3 regions of the Streptomyces sp. NPDC048481 genome follow, and region 1 is predicted to be linked to each of the others. Evidence: riboswitches for the same ligand, from Rfam matches in the RefSeq annotation. Region 1 holds a riboswitch; each other region holds the start of a gene.
What was found. A riboswitch is a leader RNA that binds a small molecule or an ion and turns the genes downstream of it on or off. The one in region 1 is predicted to bind thiamine pyrophosphate.
Positions count from the first base shown of each region.

Region 1 (10,125 bases):
GAGCGCGAGCACGCGGTCGAGGCGGGTGTCCACGGCCCGGTAGACCGTGGCCATCCCGCCGACCGCGATCCGCGCCTCGACGCGATAGCGGCCGTCGAGCACCTGCCCGACCAGAGGGTCCTGAAGGGTCGTGTCCACGCAGGTGAGTGTACGAGCCGCCGCCGACACCTCGCCGGTCCCGCCGGGATCGCGGCCCGACTGCAGCCGACCTGTGACGCGTGTCGCGGTGTCCGGACGTCACCGCCGTCACCCGCTCGACGCCGTCACCGCGGGTCAGAAGGCGGGACGCTCCGGATCCAGCGCGGCCATGCCCTCGGCCGGGGACGAGGCCTGCGCGAACCAGCGGCGCGGGATACGGCCCGCCAGCCGGGCCAGTCGCCCCGCCTCGACGCCGGCCCGCATGGCGCACGCCATCCGTTCCGGATCCCGCGCGCGGGTCACCGCCGACGCCAGCATCACCCCCGCGCACCCCAGCTCCATCGCCAGCGCCACGTCGGACGCCGTGCCGGCGCCCGCGTCCAGGATCACCGGCACCCGCGCGTGCTCGACGATCAGCTGGAAGTTGTGCGGGTTGCGGATGCCCAGGCCGGAGCCGATCGGGGAGCCCAGCGGCATGACCGCGGCGCAGCCGACGTCCTCCAGCCTGCGTGCCAGCACCGGATCGTCGTTGGTGTAGGGCAGCACGGTGAAGCCGTCGTCCACCAGCGTCTCGGCCGCGTCCAGCAGCTCGACCGGGTCCGGCAGCAGCGTCCGCTCGTCGGCGATGACCTCCAGCTTGACCAGATCCGTGCCGAGCGCCTCCCTGGCCAGCCGCGCGGTCAGCACGGCCTCGCCGGCCGTGAAGCATCCCGCCGTGTTCGGCAGCACCCGGATGCCCAGCCGCTCCAGCACCGACAGCACCGAGCCGTGCACCGTGGGGTCCACCCGGCGCATCGCGACCGTGGTCAGCTCGGTGCCGGACGCCACCAGCGCGCGTTCCAGCACGTCCAGGCTGGGCGCGCCGCCGGTGCCCATGATCAGCCGCGAGGAGAACGTGAGCCCTCCGAGGACGAAGGAGTCGTCGGCCATGGCTCAGCCCCCCTGGACCGCGGTGAGGACCTCCACGCGGTCGCCTTCGTGGAGCGCCGTGGACGGCCACTGCGCGCGCGGGACGACGGTCTCGTTGAGCGCGGCGGCCACCCCGGAGGGGGCCGGCGTCAGGGAGCGCACGACGCTGTCGAGGACGGTGCCGGCCGCGAACTGCCGCCGCTCGCCGTTGACCGAGACGGTGAGCCGGGCGGCGGGCGCGGTCGGGGTGGCGGGCGCGGTCGGGGTGGCCGGTGCGGTCGGGGTGGGCGGGGTGCTCATGCGGGCTGCTCCGTGAGTGCGGCGACGCCGAAGCGCCGGGGAGTGAAGGGACGGGCCTCGTCCGGGAGTTCCCCGGTGGCCAGGACCTGCGCCATCGCGTCACCGGTCACCGGCGTCAGCAGCACGCCGTTGCGGTAGTGCCCGGTCGCCAGCGACAGCCCCGCGAGCCCGGTCGGCCCGAGCAGCGGCGCGTTGTCCGGGGACGCGGGGCGCAGACCCGCGCGCGTCTCGGTGAGCGGCAGTTCGGTGATCCCCGGGATCAGCTCGTGGGCGTCGCGCAGCAGTTCGTACACGCCTCCGGCCGTCACCGTCGTGTCCCAGCCCAGCTCCTCGCTGGTCGCCCCCACCACCAGCTCGCCGTTGTCGCGCGGCACCAGATAGACCTGGCTGCCGCGCACCACGGCCCGCACGGTCCGGCTGAGGAACGGCGCGCATCGCTGCGGCACGGTCAGCCGCAGCACCTGCCCCTTCACGGGCCGCACGGGCGGCAGCACGTCCCGCGGGACCCCCGCGAGCCGCCCGCTCAGACTGCCCCCGGCGAGCACCGTCTGCCCCGCCGAGAGCGCCGTGCCGTCCCGCACGACGGCCCCCGCGGCCCGCTCGCCCGCCACGGTCAGCCGCTCGGCCCAGACCCGGTGGAAGACCACGCCCGCCCGTTCGCACGCGCTCACCAGGGCCCGCGCGAGCCGCCGCGGGTCGACCTGGTGGTCGCCGTCCACCCGCAGCCCGCCGCGCACCCCCGGCGCGAGCATCGGCTCCAGGCGCCGGCACTCCCGCCCGGACAGCCACTCCGAATCCAGCCCCGACTGCCGCTGCAACGCGTGCAGTTCGCGCAGGTGCGCCCGGTCGTCGGCGTCCAGCGCGACGGCCAGCGTGCCGCACCGCCGGTAACCGAGGTCCTGTCCGGTCAGCTCCGTGAGTTCGGCGGCGAAGCCCGGATAGCGCCGTGCCGACGCCAGGTTGAGGCCGAGCAGCGTCTGCTCGCCGTGGTGCAGTTCGGTGACGGCGGCCAGCATCCCGGCGGCCACCTGGGCGGCCCCGCCGCCCGGCTCCGGGTCGACCACCGCCGTGGCGAGCCCGCGCTGTGCGGCCCGCCAGGCCGTGACCAGCCCGATGATCCCGCCCCCGATCACGAGGACGTCTGACGTACGCGGAGACGACATGGGCGTCCAGCCCCTCCCTTCGCCGGCATGACCCGGATCAGGTTCGTACGGTCGGAGGCCGCCAGCCTCCCTCTCAGCCCGGTGCGTCCGGGCTCCCGCGAGTGCTCTACGGTGGCCACCCTAGCCCGCCGCCGCACACCGCAGTAAGGGAGCCTCCGCGCATGGCCAAGTCACTGGACGGCCTCGTCCTCGCCCCGGTGGCCGACCAGGCGCCCGGCCAGGTCGGCGTCCGCACCCGCTTCGCGTACCACGAGCGGGACGGGGCGGTGTGGGCCGACTACGCGGGCGGCGACGTCGTACGCGGCCATCTGCTGGGTACCCGGGAGGGGGACCGGCTCGACTTCCGGTACGTCCAGCTCAAGCGCGACGGGACGACGTCCTCCGGGCACTGCGTGTCCACGGTGGCCGAGCTGCCCGACGGCCGGGTGCGTCTCGACGAGCGCTGGGAGTGGGAGTCGCAGCCGGGCAGCGGGACGAGCGTCGTGGAGGAGATCCCCGGCGGTGCGGACGGCCCCGGCGGCGACGGTGTGGAGCAGGTCACGGAGCACGGCCGCTGACTGACTGATCGTCAGGTGTCTAAGGTGATCGGGTGAGTGAGCAGAGGCGGGAAGAAGGCGGGCCGGACAGGCGCCGCGTGGTGATCGTGGGCGCGGGCATGGCCGGCGTGCAGACCGCGGTGGCCCTGCGTGAACAGGGCTTCGGCGGCCGGGTGACGCTGCTGGGCGCCGAACCCCATCAGCCCTACGACCGGCCGCCGCTGTCCAAGGCCGTGCTGCTCGGCAAGGCCGAGGGATCCGCCCTGGACGTCGACTTCGACGGCCTCGGCATCGAGCTGGAACTCGGCCGCGAGGTCCTCGGCCTGCGCGCGGGCGACCACGAGCTGGACACCGCGCGCGGACCCGTCGCGTACGACGTCCTCGTCCTCGCCACCGGCGCCGAGCCGATCCCGCTGCCCGGCGCGCAGGGCGTGCCCGGCGTGCACCTGCTGCGCACCCTGGACGACGCCGGACGTCTGCGGCCCGTGCTCGCCGGCCGGCACGACGTCGTGGTCGTCGGCGCGGGCTGGATCGGCGCGGAGTTCGCCACGGCCGCGCGCGAGGCGGGCTGCGAGGTCACCGTCGTCGAGGCCGCCGACCGGCCGCTGGCCGGGGCCCTGCCCGCCGAGGCCGCCGCGCCGATGGCCGCCTGGTACGCCGACAGCGGCGTCGCGCTGCGCACTCGCGCGCGCGTGGAGCGCGTCGAGCCGGGCGCGGTGGTCCTCGACGACGGCTCGCGACTGCCCGCCGAGGCCGTCGTCGTCGGCATCGGCGCCCGCCCCGCCACCGCCTGGCTGGCCGGCTCGGGCGTCGAACTCGGCGCGCACCGCGAGATCGTGGCCGACGCCGGCCTGCGCACCCGCCTGCCGGACGTGTACGCGGTCGGCGACTGCGCCTCCTTCCCCTCCGGCAGGTACGGCGAGCGGCTGCTCGTCCACCACTGGGACAACGCGCTCCAGGGTCCGCGCACGGTCGCTGCGAACATCGTCGGCGAGGCCACCGACGAACCCGCGGCCGTCTACGACCCCGTCCCGTACTTCTGGTCCGAGCAGTTCGGCCGCTTCGTCCAGTACGCCGGCCACCACGCGCACGCCGACGCCGTCGTGTGGCGCGGCGACCCCGGCGGGCCCGCGTGGACGGTCTGCTGGCTGCGCGAGGACCGCCTGGTCGCGCTGCTGGCCGTGGGGCGGCCCCGCGACCTCGCCCAGGGCAAACGGCTGATCGAGGCGGGCACGCCCCTGAACCCGCGGCTCCTCGCGGACCCGGCGCGGCCGCTGAAGGGCGCGACGGCCTGAGCCCGGGCGGGCCCGGTCGGACCGGCCCGGCTTCCGACTGTCGGTGGCAGATGGCAGGCTTGTTCCCGTGACCGAGATTGACGCAAAGACCGATGCCCTCGTCCCCGCCTGGCTCACCGTGCCGGACATCGCGGAGATGCTCGACGTGGACGTGATCCGCGTCCGGCAGCTGATCAAGGACGGCCAGCTCATCGCCGTGCGCCGGGGTGAGAACCGCGCGCTGCACGTCCCGGCCGCCTTCATCGACGGGGACAAGGTGGTGAAGGGCCTGGTCGGAACCCTGACCCTGCTGCGGGACGACGGCTTCACGGACGAGGAGATGCTGGAGTGGCTCTTCACCCCGGATTCGAGCCTGCCCGGCACGCCGGCCCAGGCCCTGAGTGAGAACCGCGGCACGGAGGTGAAGCGCCGCGCCCAGGCGCTCGCCGTCTGACCCGCGGATCTCGCACCGACACCCGGCGTACGGGAGCGCACCCGGCCCCCGTACGCCGCCACCCTGGGGGGACCTCGTATGCCCGACACCGCCCGCCCGTCCCTGTCCGAGGCACGGCTGTACCTGTGCACGGACGCCCGTACCCGGCAGGGCGACCTCCCGGAGTTCCTCGACGCCGTGCTCGCGGGCGGCGTCGACATCGTCCAGCTGCGGGACAAGGGCATGGAGGCAGCCGAGGAGCTGGAGCACCTGAAGGTGTTCGCCGACGCCTGCGCCCGGCACGGCAAGCTGCTCGCGGTCAACGACCGCGCCGACGTCGCGCACGCGGCCGGCGCCGCCGTGCTCCACCTCGGACAGGGCGACCTGCCCGTCCCCGCCGCCCGCGCCATCCTCGGCGAGGGCGTGCTCGTCGGCCGCTCCACGCATGCGGCGGCGGAGGCCGAGGCCGCCGCCGTCCAGGAGGGCGTGGACTACTTCTGCACCGGTCCGTGCTGGCCCACCCCCACCAAGCCCGGCCGCCACGCGCCGGGCCTGGACCTGGTGCGGCACACCGCGTCCCTCGGCACGGACCGCCCCTGGTTCGCCATCGGCGGCATCGACCTCGGCAACCTCGACGAGGTGCTCGCGGCGGGCGCCCGCCGGGTCGTGGTGGTGCGGGCGATCACCCAGGCGGACGACCCGGGCGCCGCGGCGGCCGAGTTCGCCGAGCGGCTGAGCGAGGGGTAGCGCCCGTGTCCCGGCCCGCGGCCCCCGGCCCGGCCGTCCGGCGGCGCCGCCCTCGTACGATTGTCCAAGGGGTGGACAACAACTCGACAATCCGGGCAAATTTCCCGCATCCGGTTGGGTGACCGTCCACCCCTGGCTAACCTGCCGGTATGGCACTGGGAACCGCATCCACCAGGACGGACCGCGCGCGCACCGTGCGCGACATCCTGGCGACCGGCAAGACGACGTACTCGTTCGAGTTCTACGCGCCGAAGACGCCGAAGGGTGAGCGGAGCCTGTGGGACGCCCTGCGCAGGGTCGAGGCGGTCGCCCCCGACTTCGTCTCGGTGACCTACGGCGCCGGCGGATCCACCCGGGCCACCACGGTCAAGGAGACCCAGCAGATCGTCGTCGACACCACCCTCACGCCGGTCGCGCACCTCACCGCCGTGGACCACTCCGTCGCCGAGCTGCGCAACATCATCGGGCAGTACGCCGACGCCGGCATCCGCAACATGCTGGCCGTGCGCGGCGACCCGCCCGGCGACCCTATGGGCCCCTGGGTGCCGCATCCGCAGGGCCTCACGTACGCCGCCGAACTGGTCCGTCTCATCAAGGAGTCCGGGGACTTCTGCGTGGGCGTCGCCGCCTTCCCCGAGATGCACCCGCGCTCCGACGAGTGGGACCTGGACGTGTCGCACTTCGTGGACAAGTGCCGGGCCGGCGCCGACTACGCGATCACCCAGATGTTCTTCGAGCCCGACTCGTACCTGCGGCTGCGCGACCGGGTCGCGGCGGCCGGATGTGTGACTCCCGTCATCCCCGAGGTCCTTCCGGTGACCAGTGTGCGGATGCTGGAACGCCTGCCGCAGCTCAGCAACGCCCGCTTCCCGGCCGCCCTGAAAGAGCGGATCCTCACAGCCAAAGACGATCCGGCCGCTGTACGCTCCATTGGCATCGACTTCGCCACGGAGTTCTGCGCACGGCTGCTGGCCGAGGGAGTGCCCGGACTGCACTTCATCACGCTCAACAACTCCACGGCGACGCTGGAAATCTACGAGAACCTGGGCCTGCACCATCCGCCGCAGGCCTAGACCGGTCGCACCCACATACGACACACTGCGTAGCGGCCACTGGGAGAGGGGCGTACATGGGCTGGACGGTCCTCTACATCGCGTTCGGCATTGTCGCGCTGTGGCTGCTCGGCGAGGTTCTGCTGCAGTACAAGGCCCGGCTGCGCTGGCGGCTGCTGGCCTTCGTCGGCTTCCTGGGCGTCGTCCTCGGCGTCCTGATCCCGTCGGTCGTCGTCATCGCCCTGGGCGCGGCCGCGTTCGCGGTCGGCCAGACCTACGTCACCCTGTCGTTCCGCCGGGGCTTCGCCGAGGGCTGGGCCTTCCGCCGCTCGGACACGGAGAGCGACGGCACCGTCCTCACCAAGCGCCGCCGCGGCAAGGCCGAGCGCCAGGACCCGACCCTGGAGGTCTCCGGCCCGGAGCCGGACGGGGCCGGCCCGGACTCCGGCGCGCCCCACGGTGACGGCACGGCGTTCGGCGGCCGGGACGAGCACGCCTTCGGCGCCGGGAGCGCCTACGGCGACGACGACTTCGACGGCGACGACCGCGACGACGTCTTCACCCCCGCGCCCCGCTCCTTCGACCCGGCGGCCGCCTCCGTCTACGAGCCGCAGCCGCTGCCCGACGACACCGGCTCCTACGGCGTCTACAGCGACGCCGCCTACGCGGGCGCGACCGGCCAGGGACAGTCCCAGGGCCAGGGCCAGGACCAGTACGCCACGGCCGGCCAGGGCACGGACCAGAACTACGGCTACGGCTACGCCGGGTACCCCCAGCAGCAGTACGGCTACGACGCCACGGGCGAGCAGCAGTACGCCGCCTACTCCGACCCGTACATCGGCACCCAGACCTACGGCGGGGGCTCCTACGACGCCGGCTACGGCCAGCAGCAGTACGCGCAGCAGGGCTACGGCCAGGAGCAGTACGGCGCCGGCGGCCACGGCGGGGAGACCCCGGCCGGCGGGGTCTGGGTCCCGCAGCAGCGCAACACCGACGACCCGCTGGGCGGCGAACTCCCGCCCGACCAGCAGCAGTACCCGTACCAGGGCGACGGGCAGCAGCCGGGCCAGGGCAACGGCTACGACGAGCAGTACCGGTTCTGACGGCCGCGTCCGCCACCCCGCCCGCCCCTTCGCCCCCGTGCGCGGCGGGCCGTCACGGCCTCACCGCGAGCCGCGGAACTCCGGCCCCTCCACGATCAGTCCGGACACCAGCGTGCCCGACATGCCCGCGTGAGGCAGGCCGCCGCCCGGATGCGACCAGCCGCCGACCGTGAACAGCCCTCGCAGCCCGGTGGAGTTGGCGGGATGCAGCAGCCGGCCCCCGGCCGCGGCCAGCGCGGGCGCGGGGACGGCCCCGCCTTCCGCGCCGGTCTCGCGCGCGACGTCGGCCGGGGTGCGCACCTCACGCCACAGGACGCGCTCGCGCAGCCCGGGAACGGCCCGCTCGGCCATGCCGAGCAGCGCGTCCACGTGCGCGTCGGACACCTGCGCGCCGGCGGGCACCACGGCGCCGATCGTGACCGGCTCGTGGTCGCCGTCCGGCGCCAGCCGGGCGTCGTCGGGCCGCAGCACCGTGACCGTCGGCCCCGCGGGCACCGACGGCGCCGCGCCGAACAGGCTCTCCAACTCCGCGTCCCGGTCCGGGGCGTGGACCACCGTCCGGTGCGCTGCGCCCTGCGGCCGGGGGCCGCGCAGCGCCAGCAGCACGGTCAGCCGGCTCGGCAGCGCCCGCTGGGGCGCGACCTCGTCCCCGCCCCGGGCGGGAAGGCCGCGGAAGCCGCCCGGCGCCAGGACGAAGTCCGCCTCCGCCACCGTGCCGTCGGCGAGTTCTACGCCCGCCGCCCTGCCGTCCTCGTCCACGATCCGCGCGACCTCGGCGTCGAAGACGAACGCGACCCGGCGCGCCACACAGCGCTCGTACACCGCGCGGGCCAGCTCCCGCATGCCTCCGCGCACGTACCACGTGCCGAAGGCGTGCTCCATGTACGGCAGGACCGCCGCGCTCGCCGGGGTGGACCGGGGATCCAGGCCGTACGCGAGCGCGTGGCCCTCCAGCAGCGCGGCGAGCCGGGGATCGCGCAGCTCCCAGGCGCCGATCTCGGCCAGGGTGGCCGCCTTCCTGGTGCGCAGCAGACGTTTGTGGGGGACCGCCGGATAGGGCTCGCGGTCGGCGAGGACCGACCAGTTCGGCCACAGCGGCTCCTCCAGGAGCGGGCGCCGGGTGCGGTCCCAGGCCTCACGCGCGCGCACCAGGAAGTCCCCCCAGCGCTGCCCGGCCCGCCCGCCGAGCGCCTCGTCCAGCGCGGAGACGACGCCCGCGCGCGAGGCGTTCGGCAGGGACACCTCGGCGCCGTCCGCGAACACGTGCCGCGCGGACGGGTCGACCTGGACCAGCTCGACGCAGGACTCCAGCGGCTCCTTGCCGGTCTTGACGAACAGGTCGCGGTAGACGGCGGGCAGGGGGAGCAGCGTGGGGCCGGTGTCGAACGCGAACCCATCCCGCTCGAAGCGGCGCACCGCTCCGCCGTACGTCCCCGTCCGCTCGTACACCGTCACCCGGTGGCCCGCCACGGCCAGCCGGGCGGCCGCCGTCAGCGCGCCCATCCCGGCGCCGATCACCGCAATCCCTGCCATGCCCGTGACTGTATCGGCCGCCACCGACAGTGACGTGATCAGCCCGGGGACGGCGGCCACGGGGGCGCGCCGAGCCGGCGTTCCTCGCGCCGTTGCGCCCGGCGCCGCAGGAACCGGCGGATCCGTGAGACGAGGAAGTACAGGACCAGCAGCCCGGTCAGCAGCAGGGCCCCCGCGACGACGGAGGCCGCCACCGGGTGGAAGATCGCGAAGGTGACGATCCCGGCGACCCCGAGATCCTCCGCCAGGCTCACCGCGATGTTGCTGAACGGTTCGGGGGAGCTGTTGACCGCCATCCGGGCGCCCGCCTTCACGGCGTGGCTGGCCAGCGCGGTCGAACCGCCGAGCGCCGCGGCCGCCGCGTCGGAGAGCGAACCGCTCTGCCCGGCGAGCAGCGCGCCGACCCAGGCCCCGGCCACCGGCCGGATCACGGTGTGGGCCATGTCCCACGCCGAGTCCACGTACGGGATCTTGTCGGCGACCGCCTCGCACAGGAAGAGGACGGCCGCGACGGCCAGCACCTCGGGTCGCTGCAACGTCTGCGGGACGTCGTCGCTCACACCGGTGGCGCCGAAGACGCCGAGCAGGAGCACCACCGCGTACGCGTTGACGCCGCTGGCCCAGCCGCTGGTGAACACAAGGGGGAGTACGGACACGGACGCGATCGTAGCCAGTGGGCCGCCCGGCGTCCTGGGGATGAGCGCGCGAAGCTGAGTACCCGTACCTAGGGGTGGAGTTGAGTACGCGCGCGGATGGGCTGCGACCTGCCCGGACGACAGAGTGGAGGCACGGAGAAGGGGCGCGGCTCCGGCACCGGCGACACGGGGCGCCGGAACGGAGCGGCCCTCGACCCGCTCCTTCCGCCGGCCGACCGGCTCGGCGGGAGCGAGACACGGGGGGAGCCCCGGGGAACGACCGTACGGGGGTACGACGGGGG
Region 1 is NZ_JBICXC010000001.1:1,053,616-1,063,740, forward strand. It holds gene pknB (Stk1 family PASTA domain-containing Ser/Thr kinase) at 1-138, opposite strand, end outside; gene ACGFSH_RS04470 (thiazole synthase) at 274-1,068, opposite strand; gene thiS (sulfur carrier protein ThiS) at 1,072-1,347, opposite strand; gene thiO (glycine oxidase ThiO) at 1,344-2,510, opposite strand; TPP riboswitch at 2,508-2,619, opposite strand; gene ACGFSH_RS04485 (hypothetical protein) at 2,672-3,067, shown strand; gene ACGFSH_RS04490 (NAD(P)/FAD-dependent oxidoreductase) at 3,100-4,341, shown strand; gene ACGFSH_RS04495 (Rv2175c family DNA-binding protein) at 4,409-4,774, shown strand; gene thiE (thiamine phosphate synthase) at 4,853-5,500, shown strand; gene metF (methylenetetrahydrofolate reductase [NAD(P)H]) at 5,650-6,573, shown strand; gene ACGFSH_RS04510 (hypothetical protein) at 6,630-7,655, shown strand; gene ACGFSH_RS04515 (phytoene desaturase family protein) at 7,716-9,188, opposite strand; gene ACGFSH_RS04520 (DUF4126 domain-containing protein) at 9,227-9,844, opposite strand.

Region 2 (10,125 bases), on a different contig from region 1:
GGACCGCATCCTCGCGGAGGAGCAGAGCGCGGGTTGACGGCCGGTGACCAGCTGTGGCGTAACGCTTCGTCACAAGGCGGGCATGCGCAGGAACGCTTCTCCATCGGTTCAGCAGCCCTTCCACCCAGTGGCCCGTCCATTCGTCCGGCCGCCGGCATGACGGCCCGTCCGGCCCTCCGGTTTCCTGGAGGGCCGGACGGGCGCGCGCCCGCTCACCCTCACGCACACGGGTCGGGTGCCGAGGTCGGGCGTTGGGAGCGCGGGTCAGCGTTTACGGCGCCTGCCGCGGCCGCCCCGGCCCGCGAGGAGGCCGGACGCCGCTCTCGCCTGAGCAGTCGCACCAGCCTGACCCGACGGAGCAGACGGAGCAGCCGGGCCGGTAGAAGCCGTCGAACCCGCGCGAGCCGCTGCCGGTGCCGTCACGGCCACCGAGTCGGTCCCCGGACGGTCGGCGGAGACCACGAGGGCGGCCAGCAGTGTCGTGACCGGTACGGAGGCGACCAGGCCGATCGAGCCCACCAGCGTCCGGACGATCTCCTCCGCCACCAACTCGCTGTTGGCGACGCCGCCCACACTGCTCTGCGCGATCGAGAACAGCAGCAACAGCGGCAGGGCGGCGCCGGCGTAGGCGAGGACCAGGGTGTTGACGACCGAAGCGATGTGGTCGCGGCCGATACGGATGCCCGCCCGGTAGAGCCCTCGTCGGCCCATCGAGGGGTTGGCCTCGTGCAGTTCCCAGACCGCCGACGTCTGGGTGACCGTCACGTCGTCGAGGACGCCGAGCGAGCCGATGATGATGCCGGCGAGCAGCAGGCCGCTCATGTCGATCGACGGGTACAGGCCGTGGATCAGGCCCGTGTTGTCGTCCGTGTTGCCGGTCAGCGCAGCCCAGTCGATGAACAGCGAACCGAGAACGCCGATGAGCAGCAGGGAGACCAGGGTGCCGAGTACGGCGACAGAGGTGCGGGCCGACAGCCCGTGACACAGGTACAGGGCGATCAACATGATCGCGCTCGATCCCACCACCGCCACGACCAACGGGTTCGAGCCCTGCAGGATCGCCGGCAGCACGAAGAAGTTCAGCACCAGGAAGCTGATGGCCAGCGCGACCAGAGCCATCACGCCCCGGAGCCGCCCGACGACCACGACCGCGATCGCGAAGATGCCGGCCAGCACGGACATCGGAATGCGGCGGTTCACGTCGGTGACCGAGTACTGCAGGTCCTTCGGTGCGGAGGGCTCGTAGGCGACCACGACCTTCTCGCCCTGCTCCAACTGCCGGGTCTGGTCCGGCTGGACGATCTCCGTGAACGTACGGCCCTTGTCGTCGCCCGTGTCCACCCGGATCGTCGCCTTCTTGCAGGTGCCCTTCGCCTGCTGCTGCGCCGAAGAGCCCTCGGCCGTCGACGTGTCACCCGTCGGAGCGGCGCCCGAGGCGTTCACCGAGGCGCAGCTCACGCTCACGACCTCGGTGACCGTGGCCTGCTGGGTCTGCCGGTCGAATCCGACCCCGGTGCGTTCGTGTGCCGGCGCGCCGCCGGGCCACAGCACCACGAGCCCGGCCAGGACGGCGACGCCGAACGGGATGAGGGTGGCCGCGATGACCTTCCGCAGATGCCGGGAGACGGGAGCGGCCGGACCGTGGCTGTGGCTGTGACCATGAGAATGCCCGTGCCCGTGCCCCTGCCCGAGCTGGTGCTCACCGTGTCGGGCGGGTGCAGGTTCGTCGGCGGATCCGGTCCCCGGCGTGTCTCCCGACACCGGTCCACGGACGCCGACCCCCACCCCGTGCCCGCTCTGCGGGTCGAGGCCGAGGCCGAGGCCATGGCCCCGGCCCGGGGCCGAGCCGAAGCCGGCGCCAGGACCTGGAACGGGGTGGGAGCCGGTTCCGCGTCCGGGACCATGGCCTTGCTCATCTTCCCCGTCGTGCCGGGGCCGGCCCTCATGGAGGCCGTTGCCGCCCGCATCGCTCCCGTACCCGTACGCGTAACCGCCCTCGTAGCCACCCCTGCGGTCCTGCGCCGTGCCCGGGTTCCTGCCAGGGCCGGCGTCAGGCCCCTGACCGCCCGGCGTCCGGGCGCGCCTCAGGCCGCCCAGCCCTCCCGCGTACCCCGGCTCCTGGCCGGGCCCCTGCCCCTGAGCACGCCCGGGGTGGTGAGGCTGCCCAAAGCCGTCACCAGTGCCACTGCCACCGCGGTTGACGTCCTGAGGACTTTTCTGACCGTCCCCGGAGACACCGCCAGGGCTGTCGGCTGGGCCGTTTCCGGCGCCTGGACGACCGTGCGGCTCGGACGGGAACGGGGGAGGGGGTGGAGTGGTCACCGACCGATCATCGCAAGAACGACGGGGGCCCTCTGTTCACCGCGCCCGGATTGACGCTAGCGTGGAGGCACTTTTGCACACGCGGGAGCTCGGAGCACCGGGCTGAGAGGGCGCTGACCTCCGTCTTCGCGATGTTTCACGTGGAACGTCCCTCACGTCGAGGGATGTTTCACATGAAACGTCGGTGGACGGTAGCCGCTGCGTCGACCGCCGAACCTGTTACCGGGTAATGCCGGCGTAGGGAGTAGGTCTCATGACCAAGAAGGACGCACGCACGCCTGCCTCCGTGCAGAACGCGACCAGCGAGAACGCGGCGGACGAGAGCCCGCTCAACGCGGACGCACCCACCGAAAGCCCGCTCGACGCGCATGCGGTTGGTGCGACTGCCGTCGACGGGAGCGACGCGGAGGCCAGGAAGTCCATCGGCTGGCACAAGGGGTATGTCGACGGCGCTCGCGCCGACCTCCGGGTACCGGTCCGTCAGGTGCATCTGACCAACGGGAAGTCGGTCACGCTCTACGACACCTCAGGCCCGTACACCGATCCACTCGTCGAGACCGACGTCCGCAGGGGCCTTTCGCCGTTGCGTGAGAGCTGGATCATCGCCCGTGGAGACACCGAGGAGTACGCGGGGCGTCCGATCCGCCCCGAGGACGACGGCATCAAGCACACCTCGCCGCGTGGCGGTCTGCGTAACCTCGACGCCGTCTTCCCCGGCCGGCCCCGGCTCCCGCGCCGCAGCCGGGACGGCAAGGCCGTCACCCAGCTCGCGTATGCGCGGCGGGGGGAGATCACCCCCGAGATGGAGTTCGTTGCCATCCGAGAGAACGTTTCTCCCGAGGCGGTCCGTGAGGAGATCGCCGCCGGCCGTGCCGTGCTGCCGGCCAACGTCAATCACCCGGAGATCGAGCCGATGATCATCGGCAAGAGGTTCCTGGTCAAGGTCAACGCCAACATCGGAAACTCGGCCGTGACGTCCTCCATCGAGGAGGAGGTCGAGAAGATGACCTGGGCCACCCGGTGGGGTGCCGACACGGTCATGGACCTGTCCACGGGACGCAATATCCACACCACCCGCGAGTGGGTGCTGCGCAACTCCCCCGTTCCCATCGGCACCGTGCCGCTGTACCAGGCGCTGGAGAAGGTCGACGGGCGCGCCGAGGAGCTGACCTGGGAGATCTACAAGGACACGGTCGTGGAGCAGGCCGAACAGGGCGTCGACTACATGACCGTCCACGCAGGCGTGCGTCTTGCGTATGTTCCGCTCACCGCCAACCGCAAGACCGGCATCGTGTCGCGCGGCGGCTCGATCATGGCGGCCTGGTGCCTGGCGCACCACAAAGAGTCTTTCCTGTACGAGAACTTCGAGGAACTCTGCGAAATCCTCGCCGCCTATGACGTCACCTACTCGCTCGGCGACGGGCTGCGGCCTGGCTCGATCGCTGATGCCAACGACGAAGCCCAGTTCGCGGAATTGAGGACGCTCGGGGAACTCAACACGATCGCCAAGCGTTTCCATGTACAGACGATGATCGAAGGCCCGGGCCACGTCCCGATGCACAAGATCAAGGAGAACATCGACCTTCAGCAGGAGATCTGTGATGAAGCTCCGTTCTATACGCTCGGCCCGCTGACGACGGACGTCGCGCCCGCGTACGACCACATCACCTCAGGCATCGGCGCCGCGATGATCGCGTGGTGGGGCACGGCCATGCTCTGCTACGTGACCCCCAAGGAACACCTGGGGCTGCCCAACCGGGACGACGTCAAGACCGGTGTCATCACCTACAAGATCGCCGCCCACGCGGCCGACCTTGCGAAAGGTCATCCCGGTGCGCAGGAATGGGACGACGCGCTGTCCGACGCGCGTTTCGAATTCCGCTGGGAAGACCAGTTCAATCTCGCTCTCGACCCGGACACGGCAAGGGAGTTCCACGATGAGACGTTGCCGGCAGAGCCCGCGAAGACGGCGCATTTCTGCTCGATGTGCGGGCCGAAGTTCTGCTCGATGAAGATCAGCCAGAGCATCAACGAGCGCTTCGGCGGTGGAGCGACGGAAGGCGCCTCGGCGGACGACATCGCCGAGGGGATGCTGCAGAAGTCGAAGGAGTTCGCCGCGAGCGGGAATCGGGTGTACCTGCCGCTGGCCGACTGAAAACCCGTCCCCCGTCGGCGCTGCCTGTCGGGTTGACCGTCCGGGCGGCGCCCGTGGGGACTGGCGGAACTCACAAGTATCGACGGAACGTGACGGAGACGGGGACGGGGGAACCGATGGAGGAACCGGTGGGGGCCGGTGGAAGGGCGGTCGGCCGCAGGGGCGCCGCGGGGTCCGGCAGTCAGTACCGGCGGATCCGCGACTCCGATGCGCCGAGTTCGCCGAGGCTGCCGAGGTCGATGAGTTCGCCGAGATCGTCGGGACGGTCGGCGAGAGGAGGGGGAGAAGCGCCGCCGCGAGCGCCGTCAGGGCAGGCGGCGATCCGGGAGGAGGGTGTCGTGTCCGTTCGGCTGAAGTAGTCCAGCCGGTTGGAGCCCTCGCGCCGGTTGATGTCTTCCGTTCGATTGGGGTCGTCCCGTCGGTTGAAGTCGGACGGCGACTCGGCACACTTGCCCCCATGACAGCGCGATCCATGAGCAAGGGCGCCAATCTGCCGATCGACTCACCGGATGTCCGGGTCGAACTCAGTTGGGCCGAGGGAGCCGGTGGGCCGGACATCGACGTCTCGGCGCTGCTGCTGACCGACGCCGGGCGGGTCCGGAACGACGGGGACTTCGTCTTCTACAACCAGCCGCTCCACGCGTCCGGCGCCGTGAGGCACCTCGGCAAGCGCCGCGACGCCGGAGTCGTGACGGACGCCGTCCAGGTCGACTTCCGCTCGCTGGAGAGCGCGATCACCCGGGTGGTGCTGTGCGCGTCCGCCGACGGTGGCGCCTTCGGGCAGGTGACCGGCCTGACGCTGCGAGTGTTCGGTGCCGACGGCCGGTCCGAGTCCGAGATGGCGCGCTTCGAGATGCAGGCCGACACGGAGACGGCCTTCATCGGCGGCGAGTTGTACCTGCGCGAGGGACGCTGGAAGTTCCGGGCGGTCGGTCAGGGCTACGCCTCCGGACTGGCCGGGCTGGCCACCGACTTCGGCATCACCGTCGACGAGGAGCCGGGGGAGACGACTGTGGCGGCGGCCTCGCCGATCCCACCCGTCCCGCCGAAGCCGCCCGTCGCCCCTGCCGCGTCCGCTGCGTCGGCGTGGCCTGGGCAGCCGGGTTCCGCTCCTGGGGGCCTACCGCCACATGGCGGTCCGGGCCATGCGTCTCCGGCCGGACTCCCTGCGGCACCTCCACCGGGCCGGCCGGGCCAGGCTCCCGGCTCGGCTTCGGGACCTCGTCTGACCAAGGGCGAGGAGCGGCTCCCCGTCGACATGCGCAAACGGCTGTCGTTGCGCAAGGAGCAGGTCGCCGTCAGTCTGAGCAAACGCGGAGCGGCCGGCATCAGCGCGCGCATCCTGCTCGTTCTCGACGCCTCGGGGTCCATGTCGTTCCTGTATTCCAAGGGCGTGGTGGCGGACGTCGTGGAGCGGATGGCAGCGGTGGCGGCGCAACTCGACGACGACGGGGAGATGCAGGCCTGGACGTTCGCCAGTGAGACGGCCCGACTCCCCGACCTGCGGATCGGCGAACTTCCCGAATGGCTGCGGCTGCATGTGCGAGTGGGTGAGATGAGTCTGTTCCGTCGGTCCAAGAAGCCTCGCAAGGGCATGGAACCGGGGCAGGTCGACATGCGTACGGTCGGTATCCAGAATGAGGAGCAGAAGGCGATTGCGCAGGTCAGAGACTTCGTCCGGGCGAATCCGGCGGATGCTCCGACCCTGGTGCTGTTCTTCTCCGACGGCGGGGTGTACCGCGACGCGGCGATCGAGCGGGAGCTGAGAGCGGCGGTCGAGGAACCCATCTTCTGGCAGTTCGTGGGGCTCGGGCGGTCCAACTACGGGGTGCTGGAGCGGTTCGACACGCTTCCCGGGCGGCGCGTCGACAACGTGGGGTTCTTCGCGGTGGACGACATCAGCACCGTCCCTGATCAGGAGCTATACGACCGGTTGCTGTCGGAGTTCCCCGACTGGATCAAGGCGGCGAGCCAGGCGGGCATCCTCTGAGGGCTCCGGTCGGGCTTTGGAGTCAGGCCTTCCGTCCTGGCCGTAAGGCGGTGGGCAACCGGCTGGTGTCGAGCCGGGTCGAAGACACCGGGCAGGGCAGCTCGCCGGAACGGGAGGCGGAGGCACCTCCACGACGCAGCCGTGCGTCGGCCGTTCGTTCAGGGCCGGTTGCCCACGGGGCAGACCGGGCCAGGCGGGACTCGACGCGGCCCGCCTCGCCCCGCCCGAACGCCGACCCGGGGCCAGGGCGTGGGCGCAGCCCAGGGCCCGGCTCCTGATTCGCCCTGCCCGGTACCTCCCTGCCCGGTACCTTTCTGCCCGGTCCCTTCCTGAAGGGAGCGCTTCCTGAGCCTCGGTCCCCCGGATGCCTCCCTGATCCGGTGCACCGATGCCCCGAACCCCGCCCTGCCTGAGTTCAGCCCGAGTCCCGCCTCAGTCCTGCCTGAGTCCTGCCTGCGTCGAAGTGGCGCAGGGACGGCTATTCGGGGTGGTGTTCCGGGCCGCCGAATTCGGGGCTGGTGTAGTCAGGGCTGCTGAAACTCGGCCGGGGCCCGGTCGAGCGTCCGTCGTCGGGGCTGCTGAAGCCCGGGCGACCGTAGCCGATCTTCGGGAGGCGGCCGGTGGGAGCGGGAGGGGAGGGTTCGGTGTGGGGGGCGGTCGCCACCCCGGGGTTGGCGAGCGCCTCGCGGAGAAACGGCAGAATGCCGCGTTCCAGCAGGGCTTCACGCCAGGCTTCCCTGGCCTGCGTGACCTCCTCGTTCTGTTCGCCGTACGAAGCGGCCTCCAGAGACGGCCGGTTGCGCAGTGCGGTGAGCAGCAGAGCGACGGTGGCGACGAGGATCGCCGCGGCAGCCACGGCTCCGAACGCCCAGCCCGCCGCGACCATGGTCCGGGCGAACGCCTGTTCCGGGGCGACTGCTCTGAGCAGGTAACCGACGAGCAGGAAGATCACCGCGGCGGTCCCGGCGAGTACGGGGGTGAGGACGGCGGCCACGGCGCCCGCTCCGGCGGCATGGGTCGCCTCGCCCATGGTGTTGGCCAGGTCCATCGTGGCGACGCCGGTGTCGGCGGAGCCTGATTCGGGCACGGTGGCCGCGGTGGACGGCGCGGGGTGGCGCAGCTCCTCGCGGACCTTCACGTAGTGCTGGTACTCGGCCGCCGCTGCCACCGTGATGAGCGCGGAGGCGTTGAGGGCCATGGTGCGCAGTTGCTCGGAGTTGAGCCGCTGTCCGACAGCGGCGAGGTCCGGGTGGTGTGGGGCGGAGCGCAGCGCCTCGTCGAGGATCCGCTCGTACTCCTGGCGGTCCTCGCTGTGCAGGTGCTGCGGAACGCTGTTCATCTGCATCCCCCGATGCTCCGTAGGGCTTGGGGCTCGCATGCCAACGAGCCGTCGGGCAGAAACGGAGGGGAGCCTGCTACGGATAAGCCGATGGTAGAGCGGCGACGGCATGCGGTGACAGGGGGTTTGCCGAAATTGGCCCCCGGCCTGCGGTCTCGCGGGCACCGCACGGGGCGGGGGCGCCCCGCCCCCGGTGGGAGGCGTCCGGGTGCCACGGGAAGGCGCGCGAAGCGCCGGGAAGCGCCGGGAAGGAAAAGTTCCCGAGGCTCCGGTGACACTCCGGGCGACCCCACGGATGCTTCGGAGGGCCTTCGGAAGCCCTTCGGGACGACTCCGGCAGGCCCCCGAACGTTCAGATCTGGAGGGGGAGTTGCTGGACCAGCAGCTTTCCGGCCATCGTCACGCCACCGTCCATCGCGATGGCCAGCCCGTCGGCGTAGACGTGCGGGCCGGCGACGTGCGGGCCGCCGTTGTCCTCGTCCTCCTCGGAGCCGACTTCGCCGAGCAGGTAGGGAATCGGGCTGTGGCCGTGAACGATCCGGGTACCGCCGTACGTATCGAGCAGGGAGCGGACGGCGTCCGCGCCGCCCTCGTCGCGGAAGGAGAAGCGCTTGGTGAACTTGCGGAACAGATCCCACACCTCGTCCGCGTCGTTGCGCGTGATGGTCTCGCGGACGGTGTCGTTGACGGCCTCGATCGAGTCGCCGTAGTCGAGGTAGGCGGTGGTGTCGGAGTGGACGAGCAGGTGGCCGTCGACCTCCTCGACGGCGTCGAGCCGGGCCATCCACTGCAGGTGGTGATCCTGGAGACGGTCCATGTCGTGCTTCTGGCCGCCGTTGAGCAGCCAGGCCGCCTGGAAGGTGGCGGTGCCGGCGCCGGAGTTGACCGGTGTGTCGCCGAAGCGCTTGGCGCCGAGGAGCAGGAGTTCGTGGTTGCCCATGAGCGCCTTGCAGTATCCGCCGGCCGCGGCGGCTTCCGCGGACAGCCGCATGACGAGGTCGATGACGCCGATGCCGTCGGGCCCGCGGTCGGTGAAATCTCCGAGGAACCACAGCCGGGCGGTGCCCGCGCACCAGTTTCCGGCGTCGTCGATCAGGCCCTTCTCCTGCAGTGCGGCCACCAGTTCGTCGAGGTAGCCGTGCACGTCGCCGACGACGAAGAGCGGGCCCGGGCCGGCCGCGGGCAGCGGAGCCTGCGCGGGCGCCGGGTCCACCACGACCTGGAGGGTGTCGCCGCGGCGGTTGATGACGGGCAGGTCGCGCTGGGTGGGCGTGTAGCCGTCGGGGTGCTCAAGGGGTTCCTCGAGGGGCGGCGCCGCGTCGCCGGGCTGTGTGCCGTGGGCGTACGGACCGGTCTCGTTGACGTACGCGGGCACCCGGAAGTCACGCAACGTCGCCGTCCGCTCCACCTCGGGTCCCTGACCGGCCCCCTGAGTCATCAGACCCCTCCACCATCGCGCCGCATCTGCACCCTGCGGGCTGCTTGGTCGCAGCGGCCCGCGGTGCCGTTCGCCCATCATAGGAATGCGGATCGTGCCGTGTGATGTCCCAGGGGTGCTGAATCGGAGCAAGGCTCCAGTTCATCGCGGCTTTCGCCCCGATTGGGCCGGGCTTCGGCAGCCGGAACTCATCCGACGGGCATGGTGCGGGCACGCGCGCACGGTCCCCGAGATCGGCTCCGCCGGTCGGCGCGGCGGTCCGCTCCGTCCGGGACGGAGGGCTCCGGCGACGTCCCAGAGGCGCTACCCAGCGGGTCGCAAGCCTTCTTCGGCGGGTTGCGGAGCACGTTTCGCGGCTTTCGCGGGCGGACGTCCGGGGTCGTCGCATCCGGGGAGCAGCGGGGGCGGCGAGCCGTTCGCCGCCGCTCCTGGTAGGCGCGCCACGCGGTCGGCGGCGACCACAGGGGTCTCGCGGAAATCGCCCGTACGTGCCCCTCGCTCAACCGCGTTGACGACCGCGGACAGCACTGCCACGGAATGCCACGGACCGACGTGGACTGACGTCGACCGACAGGGCCGACGTGGACCGACCAGCCGGGCGAGCCTCCGCACCTACGCACACGTGCCGAGCCGCGGACGGAAGCTCGATGAACCCGGCGGACCGGCGAACCCGGCGACCCGGCACAACCGAGCCGCCGTCGCCCTCCCGCCCCCCCCGGAAGGGGCGAGCGTGGCGCGGCGGCGGTTCGGACATGCGGGGCGGTCAGTGGGTTCGGGTATGGGGCTCGGTCGTGCGGCTCGGTCGGGGCGGCGGGCTACTTGCCCTCGGGGCCCCTCGGTGGGCTGACCGTCGTGCGGGGAGGGCGTCGCTGGGAGGAGGT
Region 2 is NZ_JBICXC010000003.1:570,459-580,583, forward strand. It holds gene ACGFSH_RS13260 (SsgA family sporulation/cell division regulator) at 1-37, shown strand, start outside; gene ACGFSH_RS13265 (YibE/F family protein) at 265-1,761, opposite strand; TPP riboswitch at 2,394-2,583, shown strand; gene thiC (phosphomethylpyrimidine synthase ThiC) at 2,576-4,477, shown strand; gene ACGFSH_RS13275 (VWA domain-containing protein) at 4,935-6,467, shown strand; gene ACGFSH_RS13280 (hypothetical protein) at 6,946-7,812, opposite strand; gene ACGFSH_RS13285 (metallophosphoesterase) at 8,159-9,244, opposite strand; gene ACGFSH_RS13290 (LacI family DNA-binding transcriptional regulator) at 10,060-10,125, opposite strand, start outside.
Region 2: another riboswitch for thiamine pyrophosphate. It lies ahead of thiC (phosphomethylpyrimidine synthase ThiC); the one in region 1 lies ahead of thiO (glycine oxidase ThiO).

Region 3 (10,125 bases), on a different contig from region 1:
CACCGGCGGCGGGCCGGGCGCCATGGAGGCGGCCAACCTCGGCGCGTACGCGGCGCCCTTCAGCGCGGGAATGCTCACCGAGGCCCTGCGGATCCTCGCCAAGGCCCCGAGGTTCACGCCCTCGGTGACCGACTGGGCGCGGACCGCCTTCGAGGTCCGCGCGAACTGGCCCGGCGGCGGCCCCTCGGTCGCCGTGCCCACCTGGTTCTACGGTCACGAGCCGCCGAACCCGTTCGCCGCGCACATCGCCAAGTACTTCTCCAACGCCACTCGTGAGGACGGGCTGTTGGCCCGCTGCACCGCGGGCGTGGTGTTCCTGCCGGGCGCCGCGGGGACCGTCCAGGAGATCTTCGACAACGCGACGCCCAACTACTACGAGTCGCGGGGCGAGCCGACGCCGATGGTCCTCGTGGACCGGGCGCACTGGACGCGGCGGCTGCCCGCCTGGCCGCTCCTTCAGTCCCTGGCCCGGGAGCGGTCGATGGAGTCCCGCATCACCCTCGTCGACCGGATCGAGGAGGCTCCGGAGGCCCTGAAACGTCTCAGTGGTTAATAAGCAGGCAAAGCCAACCGCTCGCGGGGGTCGCGACATTGACAGTGCTTATGAAACGCTTATAGACCTGTGAGTCTGCTGGGGATGGTGACGCACTCGGCTCACCCGGGGGCGCCATCTCCCCCTCCACCCCCCGCAGTTGCGCTTCCCGTAAAGGACAAACGTGTCCCTTTCCCGCCGTACCGCCGCTCGTTCGGTGCGCATGCTCGGTGTCACCGCCGCCTCCGCGGCCCTTGCGCTCAGCGCCGCCGGCACCGCGCTGGCCTGCGACATATCCGAGTTCTCCGCCGCCGCCGCCTGTGACGGCGCCAAGGGCGTCATCACCGTCACCGACAAGGACCCCACGGGCGTCCCGGCCGTCGTCACGGTCTTCCTCGAGAACAACGGCGCCGACCTCCGCCAGGTCGGCAAGGAGCAGACCGTCACCGGCTCGAAGAAGGGCGTCACCGTCTCCTTCGCCGAGGACTGGGAGCCGAACGCCGAGTACCGGGTCCACGTCGTGGCCGTCAAGGGCAAGAAGACGCTCGTCGACGCCGACATCGCCCCGAACGTGACCACCCCGTCCAAGGCCTGCCAGGCCGACGACACGACGACCCCGACGACGAGCCCGTCCTCGTCTCCGTCGTCGACGCCCTCCACGCCGTCGTCGCAGACCGCGTCGCCGCCGGCCGGGACGGCCACCTCCTCGCCGGCCCCCTCCGACTCGGCGGGCGACAGCGCCGCGCCCCCGGCCCCGGCGAGCAACGCCCCCTCGCCCGCTGCGCAGGAGTCCAACCTCGCCGAGACCGGCGCCAACTCCAACACCGGCCTGATCGTCGGCATCGCCGCCGCTCTGGTCGTCGTCGGCGGCGGAGCGGTCTTCTTCGGGATGCGCCGCCGCGGGGCCAGCCACCGCTGACCCGAACGGCCGCGCGCCGCGCACGGCACACAGGGAGGGCCCGCCCCGCATCGGGGGGCGGGCCCCACCCGCGTCCGCGTCAGCCGAAAGTCGCCTTCTCCACCCACAGTTCCAGCAGGCCGCGCTCGCCCAGGACCTCCAGCTCCGGGCTGTCCAGCGGCAGCCGGCCGTAGAAGGCGAGCAGCACGGAGGTGAGCGGGCCGCGCAGGGTGACCGTCGCCCTCTCGTGGCCGGGGCGCCATTCGACGCCCCGCCCGGTGAGTTCGACCACTCTTCCCCACGCCCCGGCCGCGCCTTCGCCGGTCGCGCCTCGCACCGCCCCCGGCTCGGCTGGCGCGTCCGTGGCGTGCAGGTGGAGGGTGCCGTCCGCGAGGAGCAGTTCCCGGGCCGTCGCGTGCGGCTCGTTGCACTGCGTCCACCGCACGAGTTGCAGCCACTCGTCCACGGCGTCGGCGGCCACGTCCGGCGCGACCTCGTAGGGCAGTCCGGCGGCGAGCGCGGCGTCGGCGCGGTGCACGGTGATCTCGTGGGTCATCCGGCGCGCCCAGAACCCGCTGTCGGGCACTCCGGCCCAGCTCCACACCTTCGTGTCCGGCCCGGCCTCGCGCAGCGCGCCGACGACCAGTTCCCCGCTCCGCGCGAGCCAGGCGTCGAGCGCCGCCGGATCGCCCTCGCGGTCAGGTCCGCCGAGCAGCGGGATCCGCTCGTCCGGGACGTTCTCCCGCGCCCGCGTCCGCACCAGCGCGTCCACCCAGCGCAGGGCGCCGCCCATGTGCCGCACGAGCTGCTCCAGCGACCAGTCGGGGCAGGTCGGCACGGTCGCCGTTAGATCCGCCCCGGAGGTCACCACCGCCCGCAACTCATCCACCTGAAGGGCGATTTCGTCACAATACCGGTCATGCGCGAGAACAGTCACAGCGAGCACCCTAGGCGCCGTCGGTTGAGCACGGCATCCGGGTTTCGGCCCGGCGGCTCAGTCCGGCACCACGGTCTCGGCCGGGGCGCCTCAGTCCAGCACCACGGTCTCGGCCGGGTCGAAGGACACCCCCACCGTGCTGCCGACCTCGGGGGCGTCGCGCAGCGCGCACGCCGCCTCCAGTCTCGGCGCGCCCTCCGGCTGGAGGTGCAGGGCGACGTGCGTGCCCCGGAAGGTGCGGGCGGCGACCGTGCAGCGCAGCCCGTCGTCCGCGTCGCCCAGGAGCACGCCCGCCGGCCGCACCAGCAGGGTGCGCGCCCCCTGGGCGGACCCTGCCGCCACCTGCGTCTTGCCCCACGGCGTGACCGCGACCTCGCCGGTCACGGTGGCCTCCACGACGTTGTCGAAGCCGAGGAACCGGGCCACGAACGCGTCCGCCGGCCGCTGCCAGACGTCGAGCGGCGTCCCGGACTGGGCGATCCGGCCGTCCCGCATCACCACGACCCGGTCGGCCAGCGCGAACGCCTCGCCCTGGTCGTGGGTGACGGCCAGCACGGTGGTGCCCAACCGGTCGAACAGCTCACGCAGTTCGACGACAAGCCGCTCGCGCAGCGACCGGTCGAGCTGGCCGAGCGGCTCGTCGAGCATCAGCAGCCGGGGGCGCGGCGCGAGGGCCCGGGCCAGCGCCACCCGCTGCTGCTCGCCGCCGGAGAGCGAGGCCACGGCCCGCCTCGCCGCGCCCGGCAGCCCGACGAGTTCGAGCAGCTCCGCCACCCGCTCGCCCTGCCGGGCCCGGGGCATGCCCTGCATCCGCAGGCCGAAGGCCACGTTGCCGCCGACGTCGCGCTGCGGGAACAGCTGGTGGTCCTGGAACATCAGCCCGAGCTCGCGCCGGTGCGCGGGCACCCCGGCCTGGTCGCGCCCGTCGAGCGAGACCCGCCCGGCGTCCAGGGGCTGAAGACCGGCCACGGCCCGCAGCAGCGTCGACTTGCCGCTGCCGCTGGGCCCGAGCACGCACACCACCTCGTGCTCGGCGACGGCCAGATCGACGGCGTCCAGCACGGCCCGGCCGCCGAACCGCACGGTGGCCCGCTCCAGTTCGAGCGCTCGCATCAGAACTCCCCCGCCCGGTCGGTCCGCAGCCGCTCCAGCACCAGCAGGGCCACCGCGCACACCACCATCAGAATCGTCGAAAGGGCCATCGCCTGGCCGTAGTTGAGTTCCCCGGCCCGGCCGAGCAGCCGTGCGACGGCCACCGGCAGCGTCGGGTTGTCGGGCCGGGCGATGAACACCGTCGCCCCGAACTCCCCCAGCGACACCGCGAACGCGAACCCGGCCGCGACCAGCAGGGCCCGCCGCACCATCGGCAGGTCGACCTCGCGCCACACCCGCCAGGGCGACGCCCCGAGCACGGCCGCCGCCTCCCGCAGCCGCTGGTCCACCGCCCGCAGCACCGGCAGCATGGTCCGCACGACGAAGGGGACGCCGACCAGCGCCTGCGCCAGCGGCACCAGGATCCATGTGGTGCGCAGGTCCAGCGGCGGCTCGTCGAGCGCGATGAGGAACCCGAAGCCGACGGTCACCGCGGACACGCCGAGCGGCAGCATCAGCAGCGCGTCGAAGCCCCGGACGAGCCGTCCGGCGTCCCTGCGGGTGAGCGCGGCCGCGGCGAGGCCGCCCACGGTCACGGCGATCGCGGTCGCGGCGAGCGCGTACCGCAGCGAGTTGCCGACGGCGTCGATCGACGGGACGAGGAAGACGTTCCCATCGTCGCGGGTCAGCGCCCGGTAGTAGGCGAAGCCGGGCGCGTCCAGCGAACGCTGCACCAGCACCGCGAGGGGCAGGACCAGCAGGACGGCGATGCTCGCGAGCACCCCGGCGAGCAGCGCCCACTGCCCGGCCCCGCGCGGCCTGCGCGCCGTCCCGGCCGCGTCCACCAGCCGCAGCGAGGTCTCCCGCCGGCGCACCGTCCAGGCGTGCACGGCGAGGATCGCGCCGACGGCCGCGAACTGCACGATCGTCAGGACGGCGGCCGTGGACAGGTCGAAGATCTCGGAGGTCTGCCGGTAGATCTCCACCTCAAGGGTGGAGAAGGTGGGCCCGCCCAGGATCTGCACCACCCCGAAGGAGGTGAAGGTGAACAGGAAGACCATCAGCGCGGCCGCGGCGACGGCCGGCCCGAGCGCCGGCAGGGTCACCGTGCGCCAGGCCCGCAGCCGGGACGCGCCCAGCATCCGCGCCGCCTCCTCCTGCCGCGGGTCCAGCTGCGCCCACAGCCCGCCCACCGTGCGGACGACGACCGCGTAGTTGAAGAAGACGTGCGCGAGCAGGATCGCCCACACGGTGGTGTCGAGGCGCACCCCCCACAGCTCGTCGAGCAGCCCGCCGCGCCCGACGAGCGCGAGGAAGGCCGTGCCCACGACGACCGTCGGCAGCACGAACGGGACGGTGACGACGGCGCGCACCACCTGCCTGCCCGGGAAGTCCAGACGCGCGAGGACGTAGGCGCCCGGCAGCGCCACCAGCAGGGTGAGCGCGGTGGAGGCGAGCGCCTGCCAGGTGGTGAACCACAGCACGTGCCGGACGTCGGACTGCCCGAGCACGTCCCACAGCCGCCCGAAGCGCCACGCCCCGTCGACGTGGAGTCCCCGCGCGACGATCGCGGCGACCGGCCAGGCGAAGAAGACCGCGAAGAACGCGACGGGCACGGTCAGCAGGCCGAGCCGGGCCGCCGCGCCCCGCCGGCCGGCTCCCTTGCGCGGGCCTACTTCAGTACGAGCGAGGTCCACGACTTGACCCACTGGTCGCGACGGTCGGCGATCTTCGCCGGGTCCATGGTCTCGGGAGCCTTGGCGGCGGGCCCGAACCGGGTGAACTCGGCGGGCACGGCCGCGTCCTTCGCCACCGGGTAGACGAACATGTTGAGCGGCATGTCCTGCTGGAACTCCTTGCCGATCAGGAAGTCGATCAGCGCCTTGCCGCCCTCGCTGTTGCCGGCGTTGCTCAGCAGGCCCGCGAACTCGATCTGCCGGAAGCAGGTGCCGGTCGCGACGCCGGTCGGCGCGGTGGCCGGCTTCGGGTCGCCGTAGATCACCTCGGCGGGCGGCGAGGAGGCGTACGAGACGACGAGCGGCCGGTCCGCCTTCGCCTTCTTGCCCCCGGCGGAGCCGGAGAACTCCTCGTTGTAGGCCTGCTCCCAGCCGTCGACCACCTTGACGCCGTTGGCCTTGAGCTTCTTCCAGTAGCCCTCCCAGCCTCCGTCGCCGTACTTCGCGGCCGTGCCGAGCAGGAAGCCGAGGCCGGGCGAGGAGGTGGAGGCGTTCTCGGTGACGAGGAGGTCCTTGTAGGCGGGCTTGACCAGGTCGTCGAAGGAGGCGGGCGGCGCCAGCTCGTGCGCGGCGAAGTACGCCTTGTCGTAGTTGACGCAGATGTCGCCGAAGTCGACCGGCGTGACCCGGTGCTTCTTCGCGTCCAGCTGGTACCGGCCGTCGACCCGCGCCAGCCCCTTGGCCTCGTACGACTGGAACAGCCCGTTGTCGAGGGCGCGCGACAGCAGGGTGTTGTCGACGCCGAAGAAGACGTCGCCCTGCGGGTGGTCCTTGGTGAGGATCGCCTTGTTGACGGCCTGCCCGGCGTCGCCGTCCTTGAGGACCCGCACCTTGTACCCGGACCGCTTCTCGAAGTCGGCGAGGACGCTCTTGGAGACGGCCCACGAGTCGTGGCTGACGAGGGTGACCGTCTTCGAGGACGCCGAGGCCGTCGAGCCGGTCGTGCCCGAGGCGCCCTTGCCGTCCGTGGACCCGCACGCGGACAGCACGGGCGACACGACCAGGCCGAGCCCGACGGCCACGGCCACGAAGGTCTTGTTCTGCACTGGATTTTCCTCCTGGGGTTGACCAGGAAGAGACGCGGCCCCGCCCGGGTCCGCACGGACTCCGGGCAGGGCGCAACAGCTCGAGTGATGACCGAACTTCCTACCCAGAATGACCTGGGCGAGGTTCAGAGGGTCTGCGGGCCTGGGTGCCGCACTCTCAGCGCTGTGGCGCTCCCCTGTCGGAATATGAAGATGTCGGAATATGAAGTTGCGTACGGTCCTCAGACTACCGCTCGGTGGCCGCGAGCTGACCGCACGCCCCGTCGATCTCCTGACCACGGGTGTCCCGGACGGTCACGGGCACCCCGTGCGCGGCGATCGCCTCGACGAAGGCCTTCTCGTCCTCGGGCCGCGAGGCCGTCCACTTCGAGCCCGGAGTCGGGTTCAGCGGGATCAGGTTGACGTGCACGGGCTTGCCGCGCAGCAGCCGGCCCAGCCGGTCACCACGCCACGCCTGGTCGTTGATGTCCCGGATCAGCGCGTACTCGATGGACAGCCGGCGGCCCGACCGCGCGGTGTACTCGAACCCGGCGTCCAGCACCTCGCGCACCTTCCACCGCGTGTTCACGGGGACGAGGGTGTCGCGCAGTTCGTCGTCCGGCGCGTGCAGGGAGATCGCCAGGCGGCACTTGAAGCCCTCGTCGGAGAACCGCTGGATGGCCGGCACCAGCCCGACCGTCGACACGGTGATCCCGCGCTGCGACAGCCCGAGCCCGTCCGGCGCCGGGTCGGTCAGCGCGCGGATGGCGCCGACGACCCGCTTGTAGTTGGCGAGCGGCTCGCCCATCCCCATGAAGACGATGTTGGAGAGCCGGGCCGGCCCGCCGGGCACGTCCCCGTCGCGCAGCGCCCGCATCCCGTCGACGATCTGGTGCACGATCTCGGCGGTGGACAGGTTCCGGTCGAGCCCCGCCTGCCCGGTGGCGCAGAACGGGCAGTTCATCCCGCACCCCGCCTGCGAGCTGATGCACATGGTCACCCGGTCCGGGTAGCGCATCAGCACCGACTCCACGAGCGTGCCGTCGAACAGCCGCCACAGCGTCTTGCGGGTGGTCCCCTGGTCCGTCGACTGGTGCCGCACGACCGACATCAGATCCGGCAGCAGCGCCTCGCGCAGCTTCTCGCGCGCGCCGGCCGGGATGTCCGTCCACTCCGCCGGGTCGTGCGCGTACCGGGCGAAGTAGTGCTGCGCCAGCTGCTTGGCACGGAACGGCTTCTCCCCGATCTCCGCCACGACCTCCTTACGCTCGGCGGGCGAGAGGTCGGCGAGATGCCGCGGCGGCTTCTTGGCTCCGCGGGGGGCGACGAAAGTGAGTTCTCCGGGTGCAGGCATAACACGTCCAGTGTGGCAGATCATCGCCGGGGGCCCGGGCCGGGTGCGGGGTGGGGGTGGTCACCCGCCCCGCTCCGGAGCTCGATCGGGGACGCAGAGGGTCATGGGTGGGCCGGTACGACGCTGGGTGGGCCGGTACGACGCGGAGGCCGGACCGTCCGCGCTCGCACACGGCGTGGACCCCGGTTCGCATCCGGGTTTGGCCACCCTGGGTTCCCGGGGCGCGCGCCGGCATCCCTCGATGTCGGGGGCGTCCCCGGGGCGGGTGTGTCGGGCCCGCCCCGGGGCGGGCCGGGGCTCATGCCGGCAGCGGGCCCGTCGGTTCGTCGAGCGCTGCGGGCTACGCCGTGCGGTGCTCCAGTCGGTCCTTCAGGAGCCGTTCGTTCACCGGGAACTCCTTGCGGACCTGACGGCGGACGACGAGGGGGACGAGGAGCTTGCCCATCCCCTTGCCCTCGAAGTCGAGGTCCATGATCACGCGGGAGCGGCGGCCCTCGTCGACGGGGAGGATCTCGCCGTGGAAGTGGCCGCGTACGGGGCCGTCGACGCCCTGCATGGACCAGGCGCGCGGCGGATCGTACTCGGTGTACTCCATGGTCATCGGCATCTCCCGGCTACCGATGTGCCGGGTGACCCGCACGCGGGAGCCGACAGCGGTCGGCCCGGGGTCGAGACGCTCCGCCGATACCGCGCTCGCCTGCCATTCGGGCAGGTGGGAGGGGTCGATGACGTAAGCCCACACGTCGTCGGGAGTGGCGTCGACCTCGATCGACTCATGGAAGTCGGACATACAGCCCGCCCCCTTTCAGGGCGATCCCCCCTTTTTGCTGACTCTGCCGGGCGCCCCCGTGTGCCGCCCTCTCCAGGATCGTCCCACCGGGCCGTCTCCGCGACCACGACGTCCTCGCGACCACGACGGCGGGCCCCCTGCCCGGACGGTCGGGAAGGGGGCCCGCAAAGGCCGGTGCGGTCGTACGGTCAGCCCGACCCCACGAACAGCACGAGCAGGAGCCAGACGACGGGCGCCGTCGGCAGCAGGGAGTCCAGTCGGTCCATGATGCCGCCGTGGCCCGGGAGCAGCGTGCCCATGTCCTTGATGCCCAGGTCCCGCTTGATCATGGATTCGCCGAGGTCGCCGAGGGTGGCGCTGGCGGCGACGGCGAACCCGAGCACCAGGCCCTGCCACCAGGTGCCGTCGTCGATGAGGAACTGCATGCACAGCGCGCCGGCCGCCATCGCGAACGAGACCGCGCCGAGCAGGCCCTCGCGGGTCTTGCCCGGGCTGATGCGCGGGGCCAGCTTGGTCCTGCCGAAGCGCCAGCCGACGGCGTACGCGCCCGTGTCGCTGACGACCGTCAGGAGCAGGAAGGTCATGACGCGGAACGCGCCGTCCTCGGCGGTGAGCATGAGGGCGACGAACGTGGCCAGGAACGGGACGTAGAAGGCCGCGAAGACGCCGGCGGTGACGTCCTTGAGGTAGCCCTCGGGCGGTTCGGTCATCCGCCAGACCAGCACCGCGAGCGCGGTGAGGGCCATGGCCACCCAGGCGCCCTCCGGCCCGCGGACGTATCCGGCGACCACCATCCCAGCCCCGCCGACCGCGAGCGGCACGAGCGGAGCCTTGATGCCCTTGCGCTCTTGGAGCCTGCTGGTCAGCTCCCACAGGCCGACGACGACGGCGACGGCGATCACGCCGATGAAGACGGCCTTGACGACGAACAGCGACGCGACGATGACCACGCCGAGGCCGACCCCGACCCCTATGGCCGCGCCCAGGTCGCGGCCGGCGCTCTTCTTCGGCGGCGGCGCGGTCGCCGGGTGAGGGGCGTCGGGCATGGGCTCCGGATTCTGCGGCGCCGCCGCATGGGGCTGTGCCGTCGAGGTGTCGTCGCCGTGGGCGGCGAGGCCGTGGGGCCGGCCGCCGTAGGGCGCGTTGCCGTGGTTCTCGTGGAACAAGGGGCCGCCCACGCGGGCGGCCCCCCGGTCGTCATCCTGGTTTCCGCCGTGTGCGGGGACGTCGGGGACGATGGGCATGGGGCGAGTCTGCTGCGCCTCAGGCGCATCGTACGCGGGACCCGCCGGGGCGGCTCCCTGGACGGGCCCCTGGTCGGCGGGCCCCCAGTATCCGGCCCGCGACCCGGCGTGCGGCGGTGAGCCCCAGGAAGAGTCGTTCATCAGACCTCGAGCAGCTCCGCTTCCTTGTGCTTCAGGAGCTCGTCCACCTGCGCGACGTACTTCGCGGTGGTGTCGTCGAGTTCCTTCTCGGCACGGCGGCCCTCGTCCTCGCCGACCTCGCCGTCCTTGATCAGCTTGTCGATCGCGTCCTTGGCCTTGCGGCGGACGGCGCGGATGGACACCTTGGCGTCCTCGCCCTTGCCCTTGGCGACCTTGATGTAGTCGCGGCGGCGCTCCTCGGTCAGCTCGGGGAACACCACTCGGATGATGTTGCCGTCGTTGCTCGGGTTGACGCCCAGGTCGGAGTCGCGGATCGCCTGCTCGATGTTGCGCAGCGCGGTCTTGTCGAACGGCGTCACGACCGCCATGCGCGGCT
Region 3 is NZ_JBICXC010000009.1:63,914-74,038, forward strand. It holds gene ACGFSH_RS25140 (LOG family protein) at 1-553, shown strand, start outside; gene ACGFSH_RS25145 (LAETG motif-containing sortase-dependent surface protein) at 717-1,451, shown strand; gene ACGFSH_RS25150 (maleylpyruvate isomerase family mycothiol-dependent enzyme) at 1,531-2,367, opposite strand; gene ACGFSH_RS25155 (ABC transporter ATP-binding protein) at 2,458-3,480, opposite strand; gene ACGFSH_RS25160 (ABC transporter permease) at 3,480-5,156, opposite strand; gene ACGFSH_RS25165 (thiamine ABC transporter substrate binding subunit) at 5,132-6,241, opposite strand; TPP riboswitch at 6,321-6,429, opposite strand; gene rlmN (23S rRNA (adenine(2503)-C(2))-methyltransferase RlmN) at 6,468-7,574, opposite strand; gene ACGFSH_RS25175 (SRPBCC family protein) at 7,915-8,364, opposite strand; gene ACGFSH_RS25180 (phosphatidate cytidylyltransferase) at 8,553-9,749, opposite strand; gene frr (ribosome recycling factor) at 9,749-10,125, opposite strand, start outside.
Region 3: another riboswitch for thiamine pyrophosphate. It lies ahead of ACGFSH_RS25165 (thiamine ABC transporter substrate binding subunit); the one in region 1 lies ahead of thiO (glycine oxidase ThiO).